Regions from separate parts of the Streptomyces showdoensis genome, predicted to be linked through region 1. Evidence: riboswitches for the same ligand, from Rfam matches in the RefSeq annotation. Region 1 holds a riboswitch; the other holds the start of a gene.
What was found. Region 1 has a riboswitch for glycine ahead of gcvP (aminomethyl-transferring glycine dehydrogenase). Riboswitches for the same ligand answer to the same signal wherever they lie in the genome.
Positions count from the first base shown of each region.

Region 2: another riboswitch for glycine. It lies ahead of gcvT (glycine cleavage system aminomethyltransferase GcvT); the one in region 1 lies ahead of gcvP (aminomethyl-transferring glycine dehydrogenase).

Region 1 covers NZ_BAAAXG010000027.1:92,215-99,493, reverse strand. Annotated here, with positions in the region: gene ABD981_RS33255 (glutamate-cysteine ligase family protein) at 1-603, opposite strand, end outside; gene ABD981_RS33250 (hypothetical protein) at 1,089-1,685, shown strand; gene ABD981_RS33245 (DUF5999 family protein) at 1,990-2,196, shown strand; gene gcvP (aminomethyl-transferring glycine dehydrogenase) at 2,273-5,158, opposite strand; glycine riboswitch at 5,339-5,437, opposite strand; gene ABD981_RS33235 (PRC-barrel domain-containing protein) at 5,551-5,925, shown strand; gene ABD981_RS33230 (DNA polymerase IV) at 6,031-7,279, opposite strand, start outside.
Region 2 covers NZ_BAAAXG010000028.1:715,867-723,145, reverse strand. Annotated here, with positions in the region: gene glyA (serine hydroxymethyltransferase) at 1-199, opposite strand, end outside; gene gcvH (glycine cleavage system protein GcvH) at 225-602, opposite strand; gene gcvT (glycine cleavage system aminomethyltransferase GcvT) at 740-1,873, opposite strand; glycine riboswitch at 2,031-2,142, opposite strand; gene ABD981_RS37845 (AAA family ATPase) at 2,297-2,998, shown strand; gene ABD981_RS37840 (enhanced serine sensitivity protein SseB) at 3,118-3,855, shown strand; gene ABD981_RS37835 (enhanced serine sensitivity protein SseB C-terminal domain-containing protein) at 3,932-4,723, shown strand; gene ABD981_RS37830 (ABC transporter permease) at 5,056-6,057, shown strand; gene ABD981_RS37825 (ABC transporter substrate-binding protein) at 6,168-7,279, shown strand, end outside.

The sequences.
Region 1 (7,279 bases):
GAAGCGGGGCGGGGTCACCTGCAGGTGCAGCTGCACCGACGTGCAGGCCGCCTCCGGCACGATCGAGGACGAGGTGCAGAGCAGGCGCTCCACCCCGTGGATGTCGAGCGTGAAGTCCTCGCCGCGGGCGGCGAGGATCTGGTTGTTGAGGAGCAGGTAGCGGTCGGCGGCGGAGAGGTTGTCGAGCACCGCGTCGTCCCGGGTGAGGGTCGGCAGTATGCCGATCATGACGACCCCGGCGCCGAGTTCGGCGGCCTTGCGGTCGGCATATCCGAGCCCGGTCCTGAGTTCCTCCGCGAGCCGGTCGAAAACATGGCCGCCGAGCCGGTGCGGAGTGATGTTCACTTCCAGGTTGAACAAACCGAGTTCGGTCTGGAAATCCGGGCTCGCGATACGGTCGAGCACCGGCGCGTTGAGCATCCTGGGCAGGCCGTCCTCGCCCGCGAGATTGAGTTCGATCTCCATGCCCATGAGATTGCGCGGCCGGTCGAATCGTTTCTCCGCCAGGAGCCTCGCGAGTCCCGCGAGACACTGCTGCAGCTTTCGGCGGTAGCGCTGTCGGTCGGACGGGCCGAACCCGTCCGTCACGACCTTCTCCCCCATCGAAGGGTCCCTCCCCGAGTGGGCAGCCGCCACGACGGCCGCGAGCGTCACGGACGATGATGCCCACCCGACTGATCCATAACTCCTGCGGTACGGATGGGTTGGCGGATAGTCTGGACCGACTCTCCAGCGGCAGTACCCGAGAGCAACGGGCAATCGACATATACCAATGTCATATTGTCCGGCACCGGGGGATCGGGATTCGGCCGACCGCCTCCCGCGAGAAAGTGCAGGCAGGCGTTCCGCCGGACGCGGGCATTCCACCGAATCGCCGTGGAAATACGACCGAATGACTCCTTGTCAGGAATATCGGCGCCGTCTAGCGGAAACACTGTGTGAACACGTGTCGTATAAACTCCGCGAACGAGGCAGAGTGTTGGCGCCCGGCCATGGCCTCATGGCCCCCCCTCTCTGACCCCGCCGCCGACAGCGCCGTCGTACCTGCCCATGCGTCACCGTGTCTCTTGAGTGAGAGGCGACCCACCATGCTCCGACCCTCCCCGGCCCCCGCGCCGGCCCTTCGCAGTGTCCTCACGGCCCTCGGCTCGCCGACGGCCGTCTGTGAGGCCCGCACCCCCGCACTGCGAGCCGCGCAAGGACCGCTGAGCCCCGAACTGCCCCTGCCCGTGCACGTGCTGGGAGTGGCCGGTGCCACCGGTCCGGCGGGCCGGCCCCGCACCCGGCTGGCCGGGTGGCGCTTCCTGATCAGGAGCGGGGACCGCGCCATCGCCGCCGCGGACACCATGCTCACTCCCGACGGCTGGTCCTTCTCCCACTTCTTCGAGGGTCCCTACGTCTCCTCCACCGAGCGGGCCCTGATCCAGGCCGAGGCGCTGTGCACCGCGTACCAGCCGCGGCTGCTGTCCGTACCGGAGCTGTACATGCTGACCCTGTGGCTGCACGCCGACCCGGACGCAGACGGCCACACCACCGTCCCCGGTCCGGCCGACCTCCTCGTGCCGCTCTCCCCCGCACCCCCCGGCATCGCGGCCAACCACCCCTACCGGGTCGCCGACCTCCTGCCCGTGCTCAGCCTGCGCCTCGCGCCGCCGCCCCTGCTGGGCTCCGCGGCGCCCGCCTGATCCACCGCACGCGCAGCCCGCGCCCCGGGACCCGACGGTCCCGGGGCGCACTGCTGTCCGAGCACCCCTCCCGTTCGGACTAGCCCGCTCGGACCACCCCGAACCCCCCGAAGAGACCGTGCAGTTGACCTGAACCGCCCCTGAGGGTGATGCGTCTTCCCAGGAGAGGACGAGCTGCCGTGAAATACCTGCGGAAGGCCGTCCATGGGGCAAGACTGGACCGGAACCGAACCGACCGACGGGGGCGGCGATGCATCCGAAGAGCCGCAGGACATCCACCACGACGCAGCGAAAGAACCCACCCATGTGCCAGCACCAGCCTGCCTGTCCCACCGCCCACTCCGCCGACCGTGAGGCGGCACGACTCGTGGCACACCACCCGGAGCAGGGCTGGAGCCTGCTGTGCAACGGGGTCCTGCTCTTCGAGGACACCGGTGAGCTGCTGCCGGACGGCCAGATCATCGCCCCGCACCGGCCGCTGACGGCGGCCAGTGTGACGACGGCGGCCTGAGCCACCCTGACGAAACGCCGAGGGCCGGCCCGGAGAATGCTCCGGACCGGCCCTCATGCCGTGCTCAGGGTCGTGCTCAGTTGTCGTACTCGTCCAGCGGCGGGCAGGAGCAGACCAGGTTGCGGTCGCCGAACGCGCCGTCGATCCGGCGGACCGGCGGCCAGTACTTGTCGGCGGCCGAGACGCCGGCCGGGAAGACCGCCTCGTCACGGGTGTACGGGTGGTTCCACTCGCCGCCCAGCGCCGCCGCGGTGTGCGGGGCGTTGCTCAGCGGGTTGTCCTCCAGCGGCCACTCGCCGGAGGCCACCTTCTCGATCTCCGCGCGGATCGCGATCATCGTGTCGCAGAAGCGGTCGAGCTCGGTCAGGTCCTCGGACTCGGTCGGCTCGATCATCAGCGTGCCGGCCACCGGGAAGGACATGGTCGGCGCGTGGAAGCCGTAGTCGATCAGACGCTTGGCGATGTCGTCGACGCTGACACCGGTCGCCTTGGACAGCGGGCGCAGGTCCACGATGCACTCGTGGGCCACCAGGCCGGCCGGACCGGTGTAGAGCACCGGGAAGTGCGGCTCCAGACGCTTGGCGATGTAGTTCGCCGCGAGGACGGCCACCTGGGTGGCGCGCTTGAGGCCCTCGCCGCCCATCAGGCGCACGTACGACCAGGAGATCGGCAGGATGCCGGCCGAGCCCCACGGGGCCGCCGAGATCGGGCCGACGCCGGTCTCCGGGCCCGCGGTGGGCTGGAGCGGGTGGTTCGGCAGGTACGGGGCGAGGTGCGCCCGGACGCCGACCGGGCCGACGCCCGGGCCGCCGCCGCCGTGCGGGATGCAGAAGGTCTTGTGCAGGTTCAGGTGCGAGACGTCGCCGCCGAACTTGCCCGGCTTGGCGAGACCCACCAGCGCGTTGAGGTTGGCACCGTCGACGTACACCTGACCGCCGGCCTCGTGCACCTCGGCGCAGATGTCCGCGACGTGCTCCTCGAACACGCCGTGCGTGGACGGGTAGGTGATCATCAGCACGGACAGCTCGTCACGGTACTGCTCGATCTTGGCGCGCAGGTCCGCGACGTCGACCTCGCCGTCGTCGGCGGTCTTGACGACGACGACCTTCATGCCGGCCATCACCGCGGAGGCGGCGTTGGTGCCGTGGGCGGAGGACGGGATCAGACAGACGGTGCGCTGCAGGTCGCCGTTGGCGCGGTGGTACGCGCGGACCGCGAGCAGACCGGCCAGCTCACCCTGCGAACCGGCGTTCGGCTGGATGGAGACCTTGTCGTAGCCGGTGACCTCGGCGAGGCGCTCCTCCAGCTCGGTGATGAGCGTGACGTAGCCGCCGGCCTGCTCGATGGGGGCGAACGGGTGGATCTGGCCGAACTCGGGCCAGGTCACCGGCTCCATCTCGGTGGTCGCGTTCAGCTTCATGGTGCAGGAGCCGAGCGGGATCATGCCGCGGTCGAGCGCGTAGTCGCGGTCGGAGAGGCGGCGCAGGTAGCGCAGCATCGAGGTCTCGGAGCGGTGCGCGTGGAAGACCGGGTGGGTCAGGAACGCGTCCGAGCGCAGCGCGTCGACGGGCAGCGCGTCCTCGGTGGCGGCGTCCAGGGCGTCGATGTCGGCGGTGACGCCGAAGGCGGCCCAGACGGCGGCGAGCTGCGCGCGCGTCGTGGTCTCGTCGCAGGACAGCGAGACGCGGTCGGCGTCGACGCGGTACAGGTTGACGCCGGCCTCGCGGGCGGCGGCGACGACGGCGTCGGCGCGGCCCGGCACGCGGGCGGTGAGGGTGTCGAAGAAGGCGCCCTGGACCAGCTCCACGCCGCCCGCCCTCAGACCGGCGGCGAGGATGGCGGCGTACCGGTGGGTGCGGCGGGCGATGCCCTTCAGCCCCTCGGGACCGTGGTAGACGGCGTACATGCCGGCCATGACGGCGAGCAGCACCTGGGCGGTGCAGATGTTGCTGGTGGCCTTCTCGCGGCGGATGTGCTGCTCGCGGGTCTGCAGGGCCAGGCGGTACGCCTTGTTGCCGTCGGCGTCGACGGAGACGCCGACCAGGCGGCCGGGGAGCGAGCGGGCGTGCTTGTCCTGGACGGCCATGTAGCCGGCGTGCGGACCGCCGAAGCCCATCGGGACGCCGAAGCGCTGGGTGGTGCCGACGGCGATGTCGGCGCCGAGCGAGCCGGGCGAGGCGAGCAGGGTCAGCGCGAGCAGGTCGGCGGCGACGGTGACGATCGCGCCGAGCTCGTGGGCCTGGTCGATGACCGGCTTGATGTCGCGCACGGCGCCGGAGGCACCGGGGTACTGGAGCAGCACGCCGAAGACGCCGCGCTCGGCGATCTCGGCGGGGATGCCGGCCGAGAGGTCGGCGACGACGACCTCGACCCCGGTGGGCTCGGCACGGGTCTCGATGACGGCGATGGTCTGCGGCAGGGCGTCGGCGTCCACGAGGAACACGCCGTTCTTCACCTTGCCGACCCGGCGGGACAGCGCCATGGCCTCGGCGGCCGCGGTGCCCTCGTCGAGCAGCGAGGCGCCGGAGGTGGGCAGACCGGTGAGGTCGGCGACCATGGTCTGGAAGTTCAGCAGGGCCTCCAGGCGGCCCTGGGAGATCTCCGGCTGGTACGGGGTGTAGGCCGTGTACCAGGCCGGGTTCTCCATCACGTTCCGCAGGATGACCGGCGGGGTGAAGGTCCCGTAGTAGCCGAGCCCGATCATCGGGGCGAGCACCTGGTTGCGGTCGGCCAGCTCGCGGAGCTCGGCCAGCACCTCGGCCTCGGTGCGGGCGGCCGGCAGGCCGAGCGCCTCGGCGTTCTTGATGACGTCCGGCACGGCCGCGGCCGTCAGCTCGTCGAGGGAGCCGTAACCGACCTGGGCGAGCATCTTCGCCCGCGCCTCGGCGTCGGGCCCGATGTGCCGCTGCTCGAAGGGAATGCCCTGCTCGAGCTCGGAGAGCGGAATGCGGTTGGCGGTCATGCTGCGGGGGCCTCCTGGTCGTCACGACCTGCGAGGGGCACCACGGCGCGGGTGCCCGGACGGCCTCCCCCTCTGTCATCTCAACCTGAGAGCTTCACCGGGCATGCCTGACGGCAGGACCGGCTTTCACCGTCGGTGAGAGCGGATGCCGTCGACGCCCGCCCTGCTTTCCAGAGTGACCTCGTCCGCGCGGTACGGGGGCCTGAGAGATTCCGGGGAGGATTTGCTCCTTCGGCGCCTCCGAAAGGTTTCTTCGGAGGACTCTCCCGCGCAGGGTCGACAGCCACAGCCAGCCTACCAGCGCGGTTGAGCCTGCAGTCGCTCAAGTGGCCGACATCCCAGTTGTGCACTTTCGTAGGGGTGTAGAGCAGTTGCGACCAGTTGGAGGGACCGTGCAGACCGACATCGATCCGCGCAGCCTGATCGGCCGCAAGGCGTTCGACCGGAACGGACACAAGATCGGGACCGTGGACGAGGTGTACCTGGACGACGCGACGGGCGTCCCCGAATGGGCGGCGGTGCGGACCGGCCTGTTCAGCCGCGACGCGTTCGTCCCCCTGGAGCCGAGCGAGCTGGTGAACGACGGCCTTCACATCCCGTACGAGCGCGCCCTCATCAAGGACGCCCCCGACTTCGGCGTGGGCCGCCATCTCTCCCCCGAACAGGAACTCCAGCTCTACCGCCACTACAGCCTCGCCCTCCCGCCCCCGCCCCCGGACACCACCCCCCGGGACTTCGGCCGTCTGGCGGGCCAGGAGGACGCGTAGCGTCGGCATTCCACGGGACCACCCGCACCTCCGAGCACCGGCGGCTCGACGGGCGCGGGTGGGGTACCCCCTGCCCGGCCGAAGACCGGGAGCCCCCGCAGCCCCTCAGGCCGCCGCGCCCGTCACCCCGCCCGGCACCAGCGGCAACGGGTCCGAGGGCTCCAGCTCCGGGTCGTCCACGGAGAAGGTCCGCACCCGCCCCGGCACCACCGCCCCCGGCTCCTCGAACCGGACGGTGACCCGCCCGACCCCGCTCCCCTGCACCCAGCCGGCCCCGTACTCCGCGTGCCGCACGTCCCGCCCGGGCGCCCAGTGCCGCTCGGCGCTCTCCGCGGCCCCGGCCCCGGGCGGCGCGGGCTCGGCGGGCTCGGGGCCCGCCTCGGCCTCCGCGACGGCCTCCGCCCGGGCCTCCGCCTCCGCCTGGGCGAACAGGTCCTCCTGCGTGTAGTCGGCGAGCCCGCTCACCCCGACCCCGAGCAGCCGCACCCCGCCCGTGGTGTCCACCAGGTCGAGGAGCCGCGCCGCCGCCTCCCGCACCACCACGGGGTCGTCCGTGGGCCCCCGCAGCGTCTCGGAGCGGGTCAGCGTCGAGAAGTCGTACCGGCGCACCTTCAGGACGATGGTCCGCCCCGAGTGCCCGGAGCCCCGCAGCCGCGCCACGCACCGCTCGGCGAGCCGCTCCACCTCCAGCCGGATCCGCAGCCGGTCGTGCAGGTCCACGTCGAAGGTGTCCTCCACGGAGACCGACTTCGCGTCCCGCTCGGCCACCACGGGCCGGTCGTCGTGCCCGAGGGCCATCAGGTACAGCGAACCCCCGTGCGCCCGTCCCAGCAGCCGTACGAGCTCGTCCTCGCCCGCCTCGACCACCTCGGCGACCGTCGTGATCCCGGCCCGCCGCAGGTGCTCCCCGGTGGCGGGCCCGACGCCGGGGATGATCCGCACCGAACGCGGTCCGAGCAGCTCCCGCTCGGTGCCGGGCTCGATGAGCATCAGCCCGTCCGGCTTCGCCTCCTCCGAGGCGATCTTCGCGAGCATCTTGGACCCGGCGAGACCGACCGACCCGGTCAGCCCGGTCGTCCCGAGGATGTCCCGGCGCAGCCGCTCCCCCGTGGCCCGCGCGCTCGCGCTGTCGTCGGCGAGTCCCCCGGCCTCCAGGTCCACGAAGGCCTCGTCCAGGCTGAGCGGCTCGACGAGCGGGGAGAGCCGCCCGAGCAGCTCCATGACCTGCCCGCTGATCGCCCGGTAGAAGGCGAAGCGGGGCACCAGATAGGCCGCGTTCGGCGCGAGCCGCCGCGCCTGCGCCATGGGCATCGCCGAGTGCACCCCGAAGCGCCGCGCCTCGTACGAGGCCGTC
Region 2 (7,279 bases), on a different contig from region 1:
CGCCGTAGTAGCGGCGGCCCGGGTAGCCCTCGGCGTACTTGTTGGTGAGGACCGAGCCCTGGGCCTCCATGACCGCGACCGGAGCGAAGTTCTCCGAGGCGATCATCTCGAGGGTGGACTGCTGGCGGCGGAGCTCGGCGTCGACGGCGGCGGCGACGTCCGGGTCCAGCTCGTGGAGAGGGGTGTTCAGAAGCGACATGAATCGATCCCTAGGGGGTCTCGGTTTAGCCGGCGGTGAAGGCGGTGTACTCGTCGGCGGTGAGCAGGTCGTCCGGCTCGCCCGCGAGGCGCACCTTGAACAGCCAGCCACCCTCGAACGGAGCGGAGTTCACGAGCGACGGGTCGTCGACGACGTCCTGGTTGGCCGCGACGACCTCGCCGGTCACCGGGGCGTACAGGTCGCTGACGGACTTGGTGGACTCCAGCTCGCCGCAGGTCTCGCCCGCGGTCACGGTGTCGCCGACCTCGGGGAGCTGCACGTAGACGATGTCACCGAGCGCGTTGGCGGCGTGCTCCGTGATGCCGATCGTGGCGACGCCGTCCTCGACGGCCGACAGCCACTCGTGCTCCTTGCTGTAGCGCAGCTGCTGGGGGTTGCTCATGACCTGATTCTCCTGGATCGGGGGAGTACTGATGAACGTGGGTCTTGCGGGGTGAGACACGAAGTGAGACGGGGGGTGAGGGAAACGTCACTCCTCACGCCCCAGGACGCCCTCAGGCGCCCCTCGCGTCCCTCACGTCACTTCTGGCGCTTGTAGAACGGCAGCGCCACGACCTCGTACGGCTCGTGCGCGCCGCGGATGTCGACGCCGACGCCCTCGGTGCCGGGCGCGGCGAACTCCGCGTCGACGTACGCCATGGCGATCGGCTTGCCCAGGGTCGGCGACGGGGCGCCGGAGGTCACCTCGCCGATGACCTGGCCGTTCGCCACGACGGAGAAGCCGGCGCGCGGGACCCGGCGGCCCTCGGCGATGAGGCCGACCAGCTTGCGCGGCGGGGCGGACTCGGCGCGCTCGGCGGCCTTCTCCAGCGCCTCGCGGCCGACGAAGCGGCCCTCGTTGGTGGTCTTCTCGAACTTCACGACCCGGCCCAGCCCGGCGTCGAACGGGGTCAGCGCGGTGGTCAGCTCGTGGCCGTACAGCGGCATGCCCGCCTCCAGGCGGAGCGTGTCGCGGCAGGACAGGCCGCAGGGGATCAGGCCGACGCCCTCGCCCGCCTCGGTCAGGGCCTTCCACACGCCCTCGGCGTGCTCGGGCTTCAGGAACAGCTCGAAGCCGTCCTCGCCGGTGTAGCCGGTGCGGGCGATGAGCGCGGGCACGCCGGCGACGGTGCCGGGCAGGCCGGCGTAGTACTTCAGGCCGTCCAGGTCGGCGTCGGTGATCGCCTTCAGGATGCCGGGGGACTCCGGGCCCTGGACGGCGAGCAGCGCGTAGGCGTCGCGGTCGTCGCGGACCTCGGCGTCGAAGCCCTCGGAGCGCGCCACGAGGGCGTCCAGGACGATCTGGGCGTTGGAGGCGTTGGCGACGACCATGTACTCGGGGGCCTCGGGCTCGCCCAGGCGGTACACGATCAGGTCGTCGAGGATGCCGCCGTCCTCCTGGCAGATCATCGTGTAGCGGGCCCGGCCGGTGCCCACGGTGGAGATGTTGCCGACGAGGGCGTGGTCCAGGAGCTCCACGGCCTGCGGGCCGGTGACGGTGATCTCGCCCATGTGGGAGAGGTCGAAGAGACCCGCCTTGGTGCGGACGGCGTTGTGCTCGTCGCGCTCGCTGCCGTAACGCAGCGGCATGTCCCAGCCGGCGAAGTCGGTCATGGTCGCGCCCAGCGAACGATGCAGCGCATCGAGGGCGGTGAGGCGGGGGGCAGTGCTCATCGGGTGGCTCCCGGGTCCCAGGGCGTGCAGGGCACGACATGCATGACGGAGGACGGTCCTCCCCATCTGTCATGGAACCTGAGAGGTTCACCGAGGGCATCCCCGGCTTGCACCTTGGGTGGGGCCACGACAGGCGCGGCCCGCTTTTCAGATCTGCCTCATCCACGCGGTACGGGGCCTGAGAGATTCAAGGGAGGAACTTGCTCCTTCGGCGCCCGGGCGCACCCTGTGACTGCGGTGCGTGACCGGGACTCTCCCGCGCGGATTCGAGCGGCCGGTATGAGGTTGTGGACGCTCGTGCGAGCGCCTGCGCGCACATCATTGCACGGCGGTTCGGCCCGGCAAATCGCTTGCGTCTCATTACCCTTTCTTTACACTTCGTGGGCAAGGGTCTCCGCAGGGCCTACCAGGGGGAGAGACGCGATGCAGATGCCGCCGAGGACGCCGATGCGGCACACCGGTGCCTATGCGACGAGCGCGGGCATACCCGTGCAGAATGCCGGAAGCCGGGCGCGGGCCCGTGCCCGGACCCGCCGCCGCAGCCGCCTGCTGCGCGACCTGCGCGACCGCGGGGCCGACCGCGGCCCCCGCGCCCTCGCGTACGCCATGGGGGACGTCGTGGTCGTCTCCGGACTGCCCGGCAGCGGCAAGTCGACCCTGATGGCCCGCACGGCCGAGGGCCGCGCCATCGACTCCCAGCACACCCGCGAGCGCTGGGAGGCCCGCCTGCCCCGCTTCCTGCCCTACGCCGTCTACCGCCCGCTCGCCCGCCTCGCCCACTACGCGGGGCTCCGCCGCGCCCTGCGCTCCGGCGCGAGCGTCGTCGTCCACGACTGCGGCACCCAGTCCTGGGTGCGCGGCTGGCTCGCCCGCGAGGCCCGGCGCCGCGGCACCGCCCTGCACCTGATCCTGCTCGACGTCGAGCCCGCGACCGCCCGGGAGGGACAGGCCGCCCGCGGCCGCGGCGTCTCGGGCTACGCCTTCGCCCGGCACCGCCGCGCCGTCGGCCGGCTCGTGAGCACCGCCGAGGCCGGGAAGCTGCCCCCGGGCTGCGCCTCGGTCACCCTGCTCGACCGGGACGCCGCCGACACCCTGCGGAAGATCGGCTTCCGCGACGTGTCCTGAAGCACTCCACGGGCTTTCCGCCCCCTTTTCGGTCACAGCGGCGCCGACGCGCCGTTAAGGTGCTGAACCGCACCGTGTGTGCCGGACGCACCGGGTGCCGGAAGGGGAAAGCGAGAACCGTGGACGTGACGTGGCCGGGCAATGAGCTCGAAGAAGTGCTGGCCGCCTCGCTCGGCAACCCCGCGGCCGGCGGCCGACTGGTCGAGGTGCTCGGGCGCAGCCCCGTGTGGGTCCCGCTGCCCAACGGCGGCGGCCCCGACAGCAGCGACCTCGACCTGCCCACCCTGGAGCTGGACGGCTACGCCTACGTGCCCGTCTTCAGCTCCGAGCAGCAGTTCCTCGCCTGCGTCGGCTCCCACATGTCCTTCACCGTGGCCCCCGCCCGCGACTTCGCCCGCGGTCTGCCCCCGCAGCTCGGCATCGCCGTGAACCCCGGCGGCACCGTCGGCGTCCCGCTGCCGCCGCCCGCCGTCGCCGAGCTCTGCCGGGCCGGCCGCACCCCGCTCGACGGGCCCGCCAGCGGCGGCCGCGTCCGCCTCTTCGAGCCCGACTGGCAGGACGACCCCGTCGACTTCCTCGCCGCCGCCTCCGCCGAGTTCGAGGCCGCCGGAACCGTCGTCACCGCCCGCCGCGTCCTCGCCAGCGTCGAGGGCACCGAACCGGCCCTCTTCATCGGCGTCCAGCTGCTCGGCCCCGACGCCGACCGCAACGGGCCGCTCGACGCCCTCGGGCGCGCCCTCGGCCGGGTCGAGGTGGCCTGGCCGGTCAACCTCATCCTGCTCGACGTGGCCCAGGACCCGGTCGGCGACTGGATGCTGGCGAAGGTGCGCCCCTTCTACCAGCGCGCCGCCGTGTGAGCGTCCCCCTGTTTAAGCTGAACTGATTCAAGCCGATCCACACCGCGATGCGGACGACGAGGGGCGGGACCCAAAGGTGAGCGCGTCAGGCACCGCTGCGACCGAACAGGTCGAGCACATGCTGCGCCAGGTGGCACCCGGGCGCCACGACGCCTACGAGCAGCTGCTGCACGCCCTCGCCGCCGCCGACGTCCGGATGCTGCTCTGGCAGGGCTCGCCCGGCTCGCCCGACGCCCAGTACGGGAACATGGAGGTCGACGGCTTCGGCTACGCGCCCTGCGTCACCTCCGACCAGGAGCTCGCCGCCTCCGGCTGGAACCGCGGCCACGAGCTCGCCTCCGGTCTGGAGATCGCCCGCGCCCTCTACCCCGACCGCTGGGGGATCTGGCTGAATCCGCACGCCCCCGGCGGCGGCGTCGGCATCCCCTGGGCCGATCTGCGCCGCATCGCCACCGGCCTGGACCGGATGCCCGCCGGACCCCTGCGGCTCTCCGAGCCCGCCGTGGAGATCCCGCAGTTCTACGCCCTGCTCACGCAGAACGCCCACCGCACGCCCGCCGTGCGCTCGCTGCGTCGCGCCTGGGTGCAGCCCGCGCTGGGCTCCCCGTACCTCGCCATCGGTCTGGACCTCTACGACTCCTCGCCGGGCTCCGTCGAGGCGGTGCGCACGATGATGCGCCAGACCGTCGGGGCCGTCCCCGAGGGGCTGCCGGTCTCCACGGTCGCGATGTCCGACGGGTACGACCCGGTCGCGATGTGGCTGCACGCCCACGCCCGGCCCTTCTACGACCGTGACGCGCACGCCGCCCCCGCGGCTCCGCACGCCCCGGCTTACGGCTATCCTCCGGCCGCGCCCCGCCCGTACTGATACGTCCGTTCCGTCACCCGCGTCACCTCCGTCCCCCCAAATCACGCCCGCGCGGCATGAGTTGAGCAGGATGTCCGGTCTGGTCGAATAGCGGCCGAGTTGGTCCGCTCACGCGATCACGACGTCCGGATAACGGAAGACAACGCACCGCATCACGTTTACGCAAACATTCCCCTTGGGGGCTGGCGGGTGATCGCGGGCACATTGAAGACTCCCCGGAACACCAGGCGTTCGGCTCCCCCCGAGCCGGTGCCCAGCAGTTGTTCCACCGAGCCGCTACCCGCGGCGGGCAAGGGCCGGCGACCCGGCGGCCGAGAGGGGTCCTCACCACGATGACGGCACCACTGCACGAGACGAATGCGGCCGAGCAGGCCGCGGCCGTCGACGCCGTGCCCGACGCGCCGGCCAAGGCGATCGAGGGCCGTTCCCCCTGGAAGATCGCCTGGACCAGGCTGAAGCGCGACAAACTCGCCCTCGCGGGCGCCTTCGTGGTCGTCTTCCTGATCCTGGTCGCGATCTTCGCCCCGGTCATCGTCTCGCTCCTCGGCCACCCGCCGGACGAGTTCCACGAGGACCAGATCGACCCGCTCTTCGGCACCCCGATCGGCTCCTGGGGCGGCGTGAGCTCGGACTTCCTCTTCGGCGTCGAGCCGGTCAACGGCCGCGACGTCTTCAGCCGCATCGTCTACGGCGCCCGGATCTCGCTGCTCGTCGCCTTCGCCGCCGCGCTCTTCGCGGTCCTGCTCGGCACCGTCCTCGGTGTCGTCGCCGGCTACTTCGGCGGCTGGATCGACGCGGCCCTCAGCCGGGTCATGGACGTCATGCTCGCCTTCCCGCAGCTGCTGTTCACCATCGCCCTGGTCTCCGTCCTGCCGAACCAGTTCCTCGGACTCGACGGTTCGGGCGTCCGCATCGCCGCCCTGGTCGTCGTGATCGGCTTCTTCGGCTGGCCCTACGTGGGCCGCATCGTCCGAGGCCAGACGCTCAGCCTGCGCAACCGCGAGTACGTGGAGGCGGCCCAGAGCCTGGGCGCCGGCCGGCTGTACATCCTGCGCCGCGAGCTGCTGCCCAACCTGATCGCCCCGATCATGGTCTACGCAACCCTCATGATCCCCACCAACATCCTCACCGAAGCGGCGCTCAGCTTCCTCGGTGCGGGTGTGAAGCCCCCGACCGCTTCCTGGGGGCAGATGCTGTCGACGGCCATCACCACCTACGAGGCCGACCCGCTCTTCATGGTGATCCCCGGCCTCGCCATCTTCATCACCGTTCTGGCGTTCAACCTCTTCGGCGACGGCGTGCGTGACGCGCTCGACCCGAAGAGCTCCCGCTGACACACGCCGTTCACCGAAAGACCAGCCCCTGCCGCTGTCGACAGAGGCACATCCCCCAAAGGCGGACCATCCGTGACAACGGCCGCCATGACTTCGGAGGTTGCTCGACCATGACTCTGAACAGCTCCCAGAGGCGCAGAATCGCCGCCGGCGCGCTGCTCGCCGCGGCCACGATGGTCGCGACCACCGCGTGTGGCGGCGGCAAGGGCGGCGAGAGCGGCGGCAAGGGCGGCAAGGCGGGCGCGGCCGGCTTCAACGCCGCGGTGAACCAGGTCGCCAACCCCTCGGACAAGAAGGGCGGCGAGCTGAAGTTCATCGGCTCGCAGGAGGCCGACTCGTGGGACCCGCAGCGCGGTTACTACGGCTTCGTCTGGGACTTCCAGCGCTACTACACGCGCCAGCTGGTCTCCTTCAAGTCCGAGCCGGGCGCCGCCTCCACCGAGCTGGTCCCGGACCTCGCGACCGACGCGGGCAAGGTCTCGGCCGACGGCCTCACCTACACGTTCACGCTGAAGGACGGCGTGAAGTGGGAGGACGGCAAGCCGATCACCTCCAAGGACGTCAAGTACGGCATCGAGCGCATCTGGGCGCAGGACGTCATCTCCGGCGGCCCGATCTACCTTCAGCAGGTCCTCGACCCCAAGAAGACCTACGCCGGTCCGTACAAGGACACCTCCGCGGACAAGCTCGGCCTGAAGGCGATCGAGACCCCGGACGACAAGACCATCGTCTTCAAGCTGCCGGTCGCCAACGGCGACTTCCTGCAGATGCTGGCGATGCCCGCCGCCTCCCCGGTCCGCCAGGACAAGGACACCAAGGCCAAGTACGGCCTGGGCGTCTTCTCCTCCGGCCCGTACAAGTGGCAGTCGTACACGCCGAACAAGTCCATGAAGCTCGTGCGCAACGAGAACTGGGACGCCAAGTCGGACACCATCCGCAAGGCCCTCCCGGACACCATCAGCGTCACGTTCACCACGAACGCCGACGACATGGACAACCGCCTGATCGAGGGCGAGTACGACCTCGACATCAACGCGACCGGTGTCGGCGCCGCCGCCCGCGCGAAGGTGCTCCAGCAGAACAAGGCGAACGCGGACAACCCGCAGACCGGCTTCATCCGTTACGCCGTGTTCCCGCAGACGGTCATCTCCAACATCGAGTGCCGCAAGGCGATCATCTACGCGGCCGACTCCAAGTCGCTGCAGACCGCCCGTGGCGGCCC